3 regions of the Shewanella sp. 10B genome follow, and region 2 is predicted to be linked to each of the others. Evidence: predicted binding sites of a transcription regulator. Region 2 holds the regulator's gene; each other region holds the start of a gene.
The links. The regulator LexA, encoded in region 2, represses DNA repair genes until DNA is damaged. The targets are predictions, from matches to a motif close to TACTGTATNNNNATACAGTA.
Positions count from the first base shown of each region.

Region 1: M0415_RS03790 (YebG family protein) is a predicted target of LexA. The motif match lies at 1,706-1,725, and genes of this name have one in related genera.
Region 3: recN (DNA repair protein RecN) is a predicted target of LexA. The motif match lies at 2,734-2,753, and genes of this name have one in related genera.

Region 1 covers NZ_JAMDJO010000001.1:886,321-890,609, forward strand. The annotation lists gene M0415_RS03775 (PqiB family protein) at 1-289, opposite strand, end outside; gene M0415_RS03780 (paraquat-inducible protein A) at 276-893, opposite strand; gene M0415_RS03785 (paraquat-inducible protein A) at 895-1,530, opposite strand; gene M0415_RS03790 (YebG family protein) at 1,737-2,036, shown strand; gene msrC (free L-methionine (R)-S-oxide reductase MsrC) at 2,052-2,510, shown strand; gene proQ (RNA chaperone ProQ) at 2,789-3,430, shown strand; gene prc (carboxy terminal-processing peptidase) at 3,459-4,289, shown strand, end outside.
Region 2 covers NZ_JAMDJO010000004.1:91,974-96,262, forward strand. The annotation lists gene plsB (glycerol-3-phosphate 1-O-acyltransferase PlsB) at 1-2,273, opposite strand, end outside; gene lexA (transcriptional repressor LexA) at 2,435-3,055, shown strand; gene M0415_RS15555 (cell division inhibitor SulA) at 3,052-3,564, shown strand; gene coxB (cytochrome c oxidase subunit II) at 3,971-4,289, shown strand, end outside.
Region 3 covers NZ_JAMDJO010000002.1:173,399-177,687, forward strand. The annotation lists gene M0415_RS08250 (DUF3319 domain-containing protein) at 343-576, shown strand; gene lldR (LysR family transcriptional regulator LldR) at 581-1,480, opposite strand; gene M0415_RS08260 (AEC family transporter) at 1,714-2,676, shown strand; gene recN (DNA repair protein RecN) at 2,806-4,289, shown strand, end outside.

The sequences.
Region 1 (4,289 bases), on a different contig from region 2:
AGAAAGGCTTAGCGCGATAGTCCATCATGACTTTGACGTTTACGCCCTTAAGATCCTCATCGATACCAATGTCTTTCACCTTACCGACGGTAAGACCTTGATATTTGACTAAGGTTTTACCCACGTCGATCCCCGTGGCACTGGGGAAGTGGATCTGAATTTCAATGCCCGATTCTTTGATGCTCTTAATGCCCAGCCATGCGCCGAGTGCGAGCGCCACAATTGGGAGCAGCCAAATCGGCGAAAAGAGTTTTTTCTTCACAACTTTTGGCGATTCAATTTGTGTCATCTTGAGGTTCCAATCGATCCCAGAGTAAACGAGTGTCTAAAACTTTTGCGGCAAGTTGCGTCAGTAAAATCACCAATGCAAACGCCGTGGCCGCGGGTGCAGGCTTTGCATCGAGTAGTTGCCCCATATTGACGAGGGCAACGGTTAGGGAAATTACAAACAAATCGAGCATCGACCAGCGGCCAATCCACTCAATCACATGAAATCCCACCATGAGTTTCTTTTTTGAAATCGGCAAATTAAAGCTAATGGCACAGAGGTAAGTGGCCAAACCGATAATCTTCACCCAAGGCACTAAGATACTGGCGATAAACACGATAATAGCGATGGGTAACATATCCGAATGCACTAAATGGATAATGCCAGAGAAGATCGTATCGTGGCGCACTTGCCCCTGATTGGTGAGCATAGTAATAGGGTAGAGGTTAGCGGGAACCAACAAAATGGCGGCGGTGATCAGCAGCGCCCAACTTTTTTGTAAGCTACTGTAATCGCGCACCTGTAACTCGGCTTCACAGCGGCTGCAATGAGTGTTATCACTGCTATTGAGCTGCCGGCACACTCGGCACAGACACAGGTCTAAATCTTTCCCCTGTTGTTTCATCTTAGCGGCGCCCCTGCATCAGTAGACTCCACATATGCTCAATATCGTATTCCCGCTGTAAGAACAGGGTGACTAAAAAAAGCATAGTGAAGCAAAAGGTGCCCATTCCGAAGTAAATATCAGAAAAATCAGATAATTGAAATGAAGAAACCAGAAAGCTAATCACATAAATCTCCAGCATAGTCAGCTGGGATAGCAGCCCTTGAAGTTTTAATAACTGTTTGAGGCTGCGACGCCAAAAGGGGCTACCAAGTCCCCATTTGACAATCAAAATCTGGCTGAGGATCGATAGGATCAATAAACCCGGACCAATCACGGCGGCGGCGAGCACGGCTAGTCCCACGACCCAATAACCTTGGTCGAACACCGCAAAGGCGCCCTGAAACACTGTTGTGGTGCGAATACTGCCCAAAAAGTGGATTTCGAGTACAGGGAAAAAATTGGCGGGGAAATAGAACACCAGCGCGGTAATGCACAGCGCCAACATGCCGTTTACAGAGCAGTATGGTGTGTCATAAAGTGCGGTACTGCAGCGCGGGCACAACGCCCTAACACCCGTAGGTAGGGCGCGCTTTCGAATGGCCAAGTCGCAGGAACGACAGAGGATTACAGAGTTTTCTGCTGTATTTTCATGCATATAAAAATATTAAATTAGCCCCAAAGCCATTGAGATTGCGCAAATAATCTGTAAACGAGCAGATTATCCAATGAGACATCAAACAGCTTGACCCATCTCGACAACGAAAAGCGCACTCATAATATCAGAATAATCAGAACACTTGCATCACTAGTTCACTTTATGTCATCCTGATCACTGTATATAAAAACAGTGCGAGGGCAGTCATGGCAGTTATTACACAGTTTGTCGTGGTAAGAGAAGGGGTGGAGAAGATGACATTCATATCGAAAAAGGAGGCTGATGCCTACGATAAGATGCTCGACATCGCCGACAACCTCATTCCATTTATTCAAAAAGCGCAGCTCGGAATTGATGAAACCGTGAGCGAACAGCTCGCATTCTATTTTGCTAACAATAAAGATGAGCTGACAAACTTGCTTAAAGGCGTGGTTCAAGTTAATAGTACGCCATCAAAACAAAATGCAGCGAAGAAAGCGCCTAAGAAGGACGACGCTGCCGAATAATTTTTTAGGAAGTCTATGAAACCGCAATTTTATGAGTCACTGAATCGTCAAGCGCTGGCCTTACTCGATGGCGAGGATGATTTAGTGGCTGCCATGGCTAACTTTTCTGCCTTGCTGAACGATAACCTGACCGAACTGAACTGGGTGGGTTTTTACGTGATGCGTGGTGACCAACTGGTGTTGGGTCCTTTTCAAGGCAAAGTGGCCTGTACCCGTATTCCTATGGGTAAGGGCGTGTGTGGTACCGCCGCGCAAACCAATCAGACGCAGCGCGTCGCCGATGTGCATCAATTTGATGGTCACATTGCCTGCGATTCGGCCAGTAATTCTGAAATTGTTATCCCAGTCCGCGCCGATGGTAAGGTTGTGGCCGTGCTGGATATCGATAGCCCTATTTTTGACCGCTTCGATGAAGAAGACCAAAAGGGCTTGGAATTATTGGTAAAAAGCTTCGAAAACTGCCTATTTGCTTAATTTGCGTACAATAACGCATAATTCATAGTCGCAATCGGTGGCGTGCGCCTTATAATAGCGCATGCACTGATAAGGCTTATTTTGAGCGCTGCCGAAATAAGCCTGATAGGTTCAGCCGTGAAAAATTGTTAACTTATATTTTTTAACTTTAGTTAACTCGGCGAGAATGCTAATTTGTACTTTGGCTCATATGTGGGCTTAACCAAGATAAACGACTCGTAAGAAGCTGATTTTTATCACCTCGGATTCGATGTCCCTTTTTAACTGTGGAAGTAATGATGGAATCAACAGATAAGTTGACCGACACCAACGCAATTTTGGCGTATTTGTATGAAACATTTCCTTTGTGCTTTATTGCTGAAGGTGAAACTAAGCCATTAAAAATCGGATTGTTTCAAGATTTGGCTGAAAGGTTGGCTGATGATTCTAAAGTCAGTAAAACTCAACTGCGAGTTGCCTTAAGACGCTACACCAGCAGCTGGCGCTACCTGAAATCGGTAAAAGCCGGTGCACAGCGTGTAGACCTCGACGGTCAACCATGCGGTGAGTTAGAGCAAGAGCATATCGATCATGCTCAAGCTATGTTGAAAGAAAGCCAAGATAAAGCCAAAGCTAAGCGTGCTGCTCAAGCACCTAAAGCGGCACCTGCTGGCAAAGCGCCTGCGAAAAAAGCCCCTAAGAAAGTGGCTGTACCTGCACGTAAGACTGAGCGCCCAGCAAAAGCAGCCCCTAAGGCTGAACCTGCGGTTAACTTAGTGCAAGCACAATTGACCGATCTAACCAAGAAGCAACGTGTCAATGTTAAGTTAGGTATGACGCCAGTAGCCGGCGTGATCACCGACATTAACAAAGAGGACATTCATGTTCAGCTGGATAGCGGCTTAACGGTAAAAGTGAAAGCGGAACATATCCTGCTGTAATCATTTAATCAAACGGAGTAACTTGTTGATGCGAAAACTCACTTTGGCTACATCCATTGCCACTGTTTTTGTCGGATTCTCGGCTTGGGCTGTACCACCCACGATTCAAATCAGCGAGTTACCCACTCTCAAGCAGGAAGCGCAGCATAAAGTGGCGAGTAAGCGAGTGACGGATTTATACACTCGTTCCCACTATCACAGATTCGCCTTAGACGATGCGTTTTCGGCGCAGATCTTCGACCGTTACCTGCAGCAACTCGATTACCGTCGTAATGTGCTGACGCAAGCCGATGTCGACAGTTTTAAGCCTTATACCAATCAATTCGATGATATGTTGAGTTCGGGCGATCTTGACCCTGCCTACAAGATGTTTGATTTAGTGCAAAAGCGTCGCTACGAAGGTTTTGTGTACGCGCTTTCTCTGCTCGATAAAGAGATGGATTTCACCGTGCCAGGTGATGCCTACGAGTACGACAGAGAAGATGCGGCGTGGCCAAAAGATCAAGCCGAAATCAACGAGCTGTGGCGCCAACGTGTTAAATACGATGCGTTGAATCTGAAGCTCACAGGCAAGAAATGGCCTGAGATCGTCGATATTCTGCAAAAGCGTTATAACAACGCCATCAAACGTCTGACCCAGACCAATAGCGAAGATGTGTTCCAAGCGGTGATGAATGCGTTTTCTCGCAGCATCGAGCCACACACTAGCTATTTATCGCCACGTAATGCTGAGCGTTTCCAAATGGAAATGAACTTAAGCCTCGAAGGGATTGGTGCACAGTTACAGCTCGAAGACGATTACACTGTCATCAAGAGTTTGATTGCAGGCGGTCCTGCGGCCAGCAGTGAAAAGCTGTCA
Region 2 (4,289 bases):
GTGTTATAGAGTTTCTTGTCGTAGAATTCTGGTGCAGTAATTCCATGCAGCGCCCCTAAACGTTGGGCAAGCAGATGGCTTTCAGACTCCAGCTCCGAACGCTCCATCTTAGGTCTGTGGGCCAGCAGATTGAAAATAATCGCATAGCGTTGCAAAGTCTCGCTAACGCTTCCGGCCAGCAACAACATTTGGCTAGTGTGCTCGGTCACCACCGACAGCGTATCGCTTTCCTGCACTAGACCCTGCTCAATAAACAGATCCAGCACTTGATTCACATAACTTGGGAGGTCCTTGATACCCATGAATAACTCCGCCTTCAGAAGCGGATAGAAGTCACTCACAATCCCTAGGATATGGGCTCTTGAAATCTGCTTATTGTTGGTTAAACAGCTGGCAATCAACGACGGAATGATAAACAAGTGGATGATATTGTTACGATAATAAGTCATTGAAATCGCTTGATTCGCGTCAATAGATACAATCTCACCCAGAGGATCGGCGTGGATGGAGAACTTATTCAGCTCTAATCCTTGTTGCACCAAGTGCTTGCCATCACCTTCGGCCACCGACGTAAACGAAGTGTAAGGCACACGCTTAAGCAGAGTTAAGTACAAATCTAACTGACGCTCGAGCAAGCAACGCTCTAGGGCATTTTGCTCCGACGCCAGCAGCACTAAGCTGGTTAAGGTAATTGAACTGGCGGCAGCAGCATCGTTAATGCGGGTCATCACACGATTCGCTAACACGTTCACCGCAGGGGTTAACCAAGTCGGTTTTTGTTCGGGATCGTCGGCCACTTCAGTGCGCCAGTTTGGCGCCGTTTCATTCAAGAAGTTTTGCAGTGTAATCGGCTCGCCAAAGTTGACATAACCTTGGCCAAAATTACCTAATTTACGAATAGCACCAAAGACTTGCCATACAGATTCTTTCTGTTTTTTCTTACCACTCAGCTCTTTGTGATAAGTCGCCACTTCCATCACGTGATCGTAGCCTAAATACACAGGCACTAAGGTGACTGGGCGTTCGATACCACGCAGCACACTGTTGATCGTCATGGCGATCATGCCCGTTTTCGGCGCCAATAGACGACCGGTGCGAGAACGGCCACCCTCAGAGAAATACTCAACCGAATATCCCTTAGCGAACAACTGATCGAGGTATTCACGGAACACGGCCGTATAAAGTTTATTACCGTTAAAACTACGGCGAATAAAGAAAGCCCCGCCACGGCGGAACAACGGCCCAGCTGGCCAGAAGTTTAGGTTAATCCCCGCCGCAATATGCGGTGGCACCATGCCTTGGTAATACAGAATGTAAGATAACAGTAGGTAATCCATATGGCTGCGATGGCAAGGTACATACACAATCTCGTGACCATCATGGTGCAGCTGGCGGATTTGCTCGGCACCTTTGATATTGATACCGCTGTAGAGCTTGTTCCATAACCAAGTTAAGAAACGCTCGGCAATACGCACTAGGCTATCGGAATAATTCGCTGCAATTTCATCAAGATATTCAATTGCTGTTTCACGAGCTTGGGTTTCGGAAATCTTCTTACTCGCCGCTTCTTCCTGAATCGCCTTGCGTAAGGATTCGGATTTCAACAGGGAGTGGAACATCGCCTGACGATTAGGCAGCACAGGCCCTGTCATCACTTTGCGTTGGCGGCGGAAATGTACTCTAGCCACCCGCGCCAGTTTATGGGCAATCCCCATATCGGTGCCGTGTTCGTCGGCCATGTAACGCAGCGATACCGCATTAGAAAACTGCACAAAGTTATGACGACCCAAAAATAAGATCATCAAGCACTTACGTAACCACGTTGGATTCTCGCGCTCAAGCACAGCCGCCTTCATGGTGTCGTCTTCTTTACCCGGAGTTCGGCCCCAATACAGACTCACAGGCACCAGCTGAATATCTAACTCAGGCTTTTCCTTATGGACAGCCAACAAACGCATAAAACATTCGAGGAATGGTTCATTACTGGCACGCTCGCCAAACAAAGGCTTACGGCCTTCGAGGCAAACGACGCGGGGCGCGACAACGCCATTTACCACGAGCGGCTCGTAGGGGCTTGGCAAACCCAGCTTAGTGGTGATCTCGCTTAACGCAGCAATATCACTCAGGGATTCTGTTTTCATTACATAAGCAAGCGGTCTGGACGCGTCCAGATTCAGATCGGCAAAGGGATCCTGCGGCACAACAATAGTGTGCACTAAGTGTTTTTGGATCCAGCGTAATGATTTCAACCAAAGAGAGTCTTGTTTAGGCATTATTCTTATGCAATGTAAGTACGTTCATTAGCCCCATAGAATACCAGATTCTAGGGAACATTCGCTAATACTCTCCAATCGCGTTAAAAAGTGGTTAATACTTGCACTACGAATAATACTGTATATACTAACAGTAACTGTATAGAAAAACAGGAAAGAACATGAGACCGTTGACGCCACGCCAAGCTGAAATTTTAGAGCTGATTAAACGTAATATTGCCGAGACTGGCATGCCACCCACCCGGGCCGAAATCGCCACCCGTTTGGGTTTTAAAAGTGCAAATGCCGCCGAGGAACACCTTAAGGCATTGGCGAAAAAAGGCTGCATCGAGATCATGCCAGGCACTTCCCGCGGGATCCGCCTCCCAGTTGAGGAAGAAGATAACAGCGAATCAGGCTTACCACTGATTGGCCAAGTGGCTGCGGGCGAACCTATCCTCGCCCAAGAGCATGTCGAACAGTACTACCAAGTCGACCCTAGCATGTTCCACCCAGCCGCCGATTTCTTACTGCGTGTCAGAGGCGACAGTATGAAGAACATCGGTATCCTCGAGGGGGATCTGCTCGCCGTTCATAAAGTACAGCAAGCGCGCAATGGCCAAGTAGTTGTTGCTCGCGTTGACGATGATGTAACAGTTAAACGCTTTGAAAAGAAAGGGAATCTAGTTTATCTACATGCAGAGAATGAAGATTACTCCCCAATTAAAGTCGATTTAAGTTTCCAAAGTCTAACAATAGAAGGGCTCGCCGTAGGGGTGATCCGCAATGGAGATTGGCTATGAACAAACTATTAGGTAATGCCCCGCGTCACCCCGGTTTATGGCTCGATGCGGTACGCGAAACCGATACTGACTGGCAGCATACGCCTATCATCACTATGCCCACCCAGAGCCAAGGGCGCCAGGAACTGATACAGCTTAGCAAGCAGTTAGCACAACTGAGCCAACAAGGTCGCTGGGTCGTGCTCATCAACCCACCGAGTATTGGCTACAAGCAGTTACTGGCCACCGCTGGCGTGCGTATGGATCGCGTCCTCTTAGTCCATGCTAAAGATGAAGTCGAAACCCTGTGGGCTATGGAAAAAGCCTTAACCAGTGGCACTTCAAGCGCAGTAATTACTTGGATCCACTCACTCGATGCCCGTGACAATCGTCGTTTGCAAATTGTGGCCAAGAGCGCCCGCGCCATGGGAATAGTGCTCGAAGGTGTTGTAAATCACTCGACTGCGGACGCGACACTCAAGCAGCCCGCTCACTTTGCCCAAGGTAGTTTTTTTAGCTCTGTTCATTAAAATTTTTGCACTGCGTATTTAGCCTTGAAAGCCGCCTCACCTGTGAATGTGGGGCTTTTTTTTGGCAATTTTTCAGACAATTAGAAAAAGAAGTGATCTTGATCAATTTTTAAACAGCAAGTATGTTTGATTCAGACGAGCATAATATATCGCCCGTTTAGGCAAAAAATATCGACGATTTATCGAATATCTCTTGCCCACAAAAATCGAGAATAATGGGTTTATTCAGCAGTATGTGCCAGTGTGGCTAATACCAGCAGTAACAATACTTAATCAAAAGTAAGCCGCCAACGCACGTTGAAGTCAGAGAAGCTTTTTTGGGAACTGAAGAGTTTGCATAGAGTTGAGACTTACTGTGTTGCTCTTCTTTGTAGTTGCTATTCGCAATTGGCAGAGGAGAAGTCTTGTGAAGCAATGGTTGTATTGTTTACTCGTGGTGCTATTCGCCCCACCGTTGGCCGCAGCGGACATGCGGTTCAACATGACCCCCGGCGTAACAGAAATCAGTGGCAAGGTTTATCACTTACACATGACGATTCTGTATATCTGCTGCGCGATAGGCTTAGTGGTTTTTGGCGTGATGATTTATGCCATGATCAACCACAGAAAATCCAAGGGTGCGGTCGCGTCTCACTTCCATGAGAGTACAAAAGTCGAAATCGCGTGGACGATTATTCCTTTTGTCATTCTGATCTTAATGGCGATTCCCGCCACGAAAACTTTGA
Region 3 (4,289 bases), on a different contig from region 2:
TGGTTCACTATTAGGTAGCATCTTATACCAATCGTATTAAATATCTGTTCATTCAGCGGGAGTTAAACGGGCTTTAGACAAGGCGAAGGCTTGAAGGCATAGTGGCGCTCTGTCGAAAGCCTTAAACGCAGTATAAAGCCCGTTCAACCCCGCCCTTCGGGAGCCTCACAGGCGTCTCACTCCCGTGTTACATTGACTTAAAAGGGAATAACCATTTCTTCGTCAATGCGCCTTGGATTGAGACGCCTGTGAGGCTCTGAACTGATTAGATATTTAATGTGATTGGTATTAGCCAAGGGATAACACTGCGAGGGATAGGATTAAGCCAAGTATCCATTCAATATGAAAAAACTAGTTTATCAAGGATTTATCTTAACCAATAGCGAAGGCCGCACCGATACCTGGAAACTCACCATAGGTCATCAAAGCCGTATTGGTTCCTTGTTTGAACTGCGCCGTTTAGTCAATTACTACCTTGAACTGGGTATCGTGCCCGCCACCCGCGCCAGCCTGCAAGAAGCGAAGCAGACCCAAAACTCCATGAGTAAAAATCCGCTAAAGCCTCGCAAACGCTAACAGCTTACGCCATCGAAAACAGCTCGGGCGCCTTAGACTGCATAAACTCGATAAACACCCTCACCTTCTGCGGCTGCTGACTCCGCTGGTGATACAGAATCGATATTCTGCGCTGCTCACCAATCCATTCGGGCAAGAGTACTTTTAACTGCCCCTCTTTAATTTGCTGTTTTACAAATAATTCTGGGCCATAGAGTATGCCACCGTGATCGAGTGTCGCCTGAATCGCCCCGTGCAGATCCGTGAGCGTAAGCTTTGTTGGGCCATTAAAATAAAATGACTCGCCATTAGGGTGCTTTAAGTGCCAATTAAACAGTGGCCACACTTTAATTAACTGGTGGGCTTCAAGATCATCGGGATGGGTTAACTTTGGCGCCGAGGCTAAATATTCCGGCGTCGCAAACAGGCGGTAATCGAGTTCACCTAAGGTGCTCGACACCCAAGAGGAGTCGGGCTGGGCACCGCCCACAATCGCTACATCGATCCCTTTATCAATTAAATCGACTAACTCATTGCTTTGGGAAATATGTAAGCGGATATCGGGATATAAACGCCCAAACTCGTTCAATGCGCGGATAAAGATGATAGAAATAATCGAAATCGGCGCCGCAATCCGCAATGTCCCTTCGGGCTTATCACTGCCGACACCGCTCAGTTCATCAAATTGGGCAATGACGCTCTGATAACGTTGGAATAATGCTAGGCCTTCTTCGGTTAACCGCAGCTTACGGGTGCTACGCATAAACAATTGCTTATCGAGCTTCTCCTCAAGTTTGGCCAGCTTACGGCTCACGGTGGCGATGGGCATATCGAGCTCTTTAGCTGCTTGGGAAAAACTCCCCGCATTCACTAAATGCACAAACAGGTAAATTAACTGCAGCTCGCCGCCTATATCATCAGCCATTTTCAATCCCAATCGTTTATGTGAGTGCCTGCATCCATAACGCGCACTAACTAATTGTGTTTTAAACGTAGAATTATTCACTTCTACGACCATAGCGCAATAGCCTCCAAGGGGAATGCTATGCTATTTTGCCGATAAATTTACTGCGCTAGCGCCGATTATCGTCAATTGGCTGAGAGAATATCCCGAGACTCGTTTACGGGATAAGCAACACAAAAGGATGAGTGAGGGACATGACCATTTTAACCCCTCTGTTTGCCGTCTTCGGGATCATGCTACTGGGCACACTAGTGCAAAAGCTGCGCTTTCTTCCAGTAGAAACAGACCAAGTTCTCAATCAATATGTTTATTATATTGCGTTTCCGGCCATCCTCTTGATAGCACTGGCGCAACAGCCCATTGAAGAGATCCTGCAGTGGGGATTTATCGCCGGGTACAGCGCAGCCATGCTGGTGATTTACCTCGTTTGTATCGGCATCTCCCTGCTGGTGAATCCTAAACAGCCTGCGATAGCCGCCGTGCGCGCCTTAAATGCCACTTTTGGTAATACCGCATTTATCGGTATTCCACTCCTTGTCATCTTATTCCCCCAGCAACAAAGCGCCTTAGTTGCCGCTGCGATTGCCAGTTTATTGTCCGTACTCATGTTTGCCGTGGCCTTGGTCTCGTTAGAACTCGCCACCAATAAACAGCGACAACATCACGCCGCGGTGATCATGCTGTTAGCCGTGGTGAAAAACCCGATTGTGATAGGTTGTTTTATTGGCGTGGCCATTTCGGCATTAGGGATAACCTTACCAGCAGGCTTGGCAATGATGATCCAGCAGATAGGCAATACCTCCAGCCCCTGCGCCCTCTTTGCTGTCGGCATGGTACTGGCGAAAGCCATGCGCTATCAAAAAGATAGCAAGGTATTTAGCCTGACAAACTTTATCGAACTGAGCCTTATCAACCTGTTTAAACTTATCCTGCAACCCGCCTTGGTTTACTTCATGTTAAAAGGCGTAGGTGTCACGGGCGACTACCTCGTTATGGGCGTCATTCTTAGTGCCTTGCCCACGGCGGCAAGCGTCTATCTGTTGGCGCAGCGCTATAACACTCAGGCCTCCACCAGTGCTCAAGGGATACTCTTTGGCACTATAGTGACCTTTTTCAGCTTACCCATTCTGGAGCAGCTCGTTAAAACCTATTCATAAACAAATAATTAGGCTTTAGGCTATCGCGACATGTCGAATATTCACCCAAAGTCACTTTACTGTATATAAATTCAGTATATACTGTTTATCAATACAGTGATTTGGTAAGTTTTTCGACAGGAACTCACTATGCTTTGCCAACTCAGCATCAACAATTTCGCTATCGTACGTTTCCTTGAACTGGACTTTCGCCCCGGTATGACCAGCATTACTGGTGAGACTGGCGCGGGAAAATCCATCGCCATTGACGCGCTAGGCTTATGCCTAGGTAACCGTGCCGATGCCAGCAGTGTTCGCCCTGGCGCGAGCAAAACCGAAGTCAGTGCCCGATTTTCGCTCGAGGATGTGCCTCTGGCAAAACGCTGGCTCGAAGATAACGATCTCGAACTCGATGATGAGTGCATTCTGCGTCGAACCATTGGCAGTGACGGCCGCTCACGCGCCTATATCAATGGCAATCCCGTCCCTTTGACTCAGTTAAAATTACTGGGGCAATTGCTTGTAGGGATCCATGGCCAGCACGCCCACCATGCCATGTTAAAGAGTGAACATCAGCTCACCTTGCTCGATAGCTACGCCAATCACAGACTACTGATAGACACAGTCGCGGCAAGCTATCAGCGCAGTAAACAAATTGAAGCCGAACTCAAACAATTAGAAGCCTCCCAGCAGGAACGTATCGCCCGTAAACAGCTGGTGCAATATCAAGTTGAAGAGTTAGATGAGTTTGATCTCAAGGTCGGTGAATTTGAAGAGATTGAACAGGAACATAAACGCCTCGCTAATGGCACCGAGTTGGTAGATAGCTGCCAAGCCAGCCTGTTTTTGCTCACGGATGGTGAAGAGAGCAATATCGAATCACTGCTGAACAAAGCCGTCGGCCTTGCCGAAAATCTGCAAAGTTATGACCCCGCACTAACCAATGTCAGCACTATGCTGAACGAGGCGCTTATTCAAGTGCAAGAGAGCGCGGGCGAATTGCAGCACTACCTGAGTAAACTTGAGCTCGATCCCGCGCATTTTGCCTATTTAGAGGAAAGGCTCTCTAAAGCCATGCAACTGGCCCGTAAGCACCATGTTAGCCCAGACAAATTAGCCGAGCATCATCTCGCCCTCAGAGCCGAACTCACGACCCTCGATGATGATGAAAATAAGCTAGAAGATATTCAACGCCAAGTGGAGGCCAGTAAAGTCGCCTACCTCGCTAACGCGCAAAAGTTGAGTCAGAGCCGCGCCCGTTATGCAAAAGAGCTGGATAAGTTGGTGACTCAATCCATTCATGAGCTCAACATGCCCAAGGGCAAGTTCACCATTGAAGTGAATTTCAATCCAGAAATCATGTCGATCAACGGCAGCGATAACATAGAGTTTATGGTTACCACCAACCCAGGCCAACCGTTACAACCTATATCAAGGGTTGCCTCAGGCGGCGAATTGTCACGTATTGGCTTAGGTATCCAAGTCATTACCGCGAAAAAGGTTGCTACACCGACACTCATTTTCGACGAGGTGGATGTTGGGATCTCAGGCCCCACTGCAGCCGTGGTTGGACGTATGCTGCGTAGCCTTGGCGAATCGACCCAAGTACTGTGTGTAACCCATTTGCCGCAAGT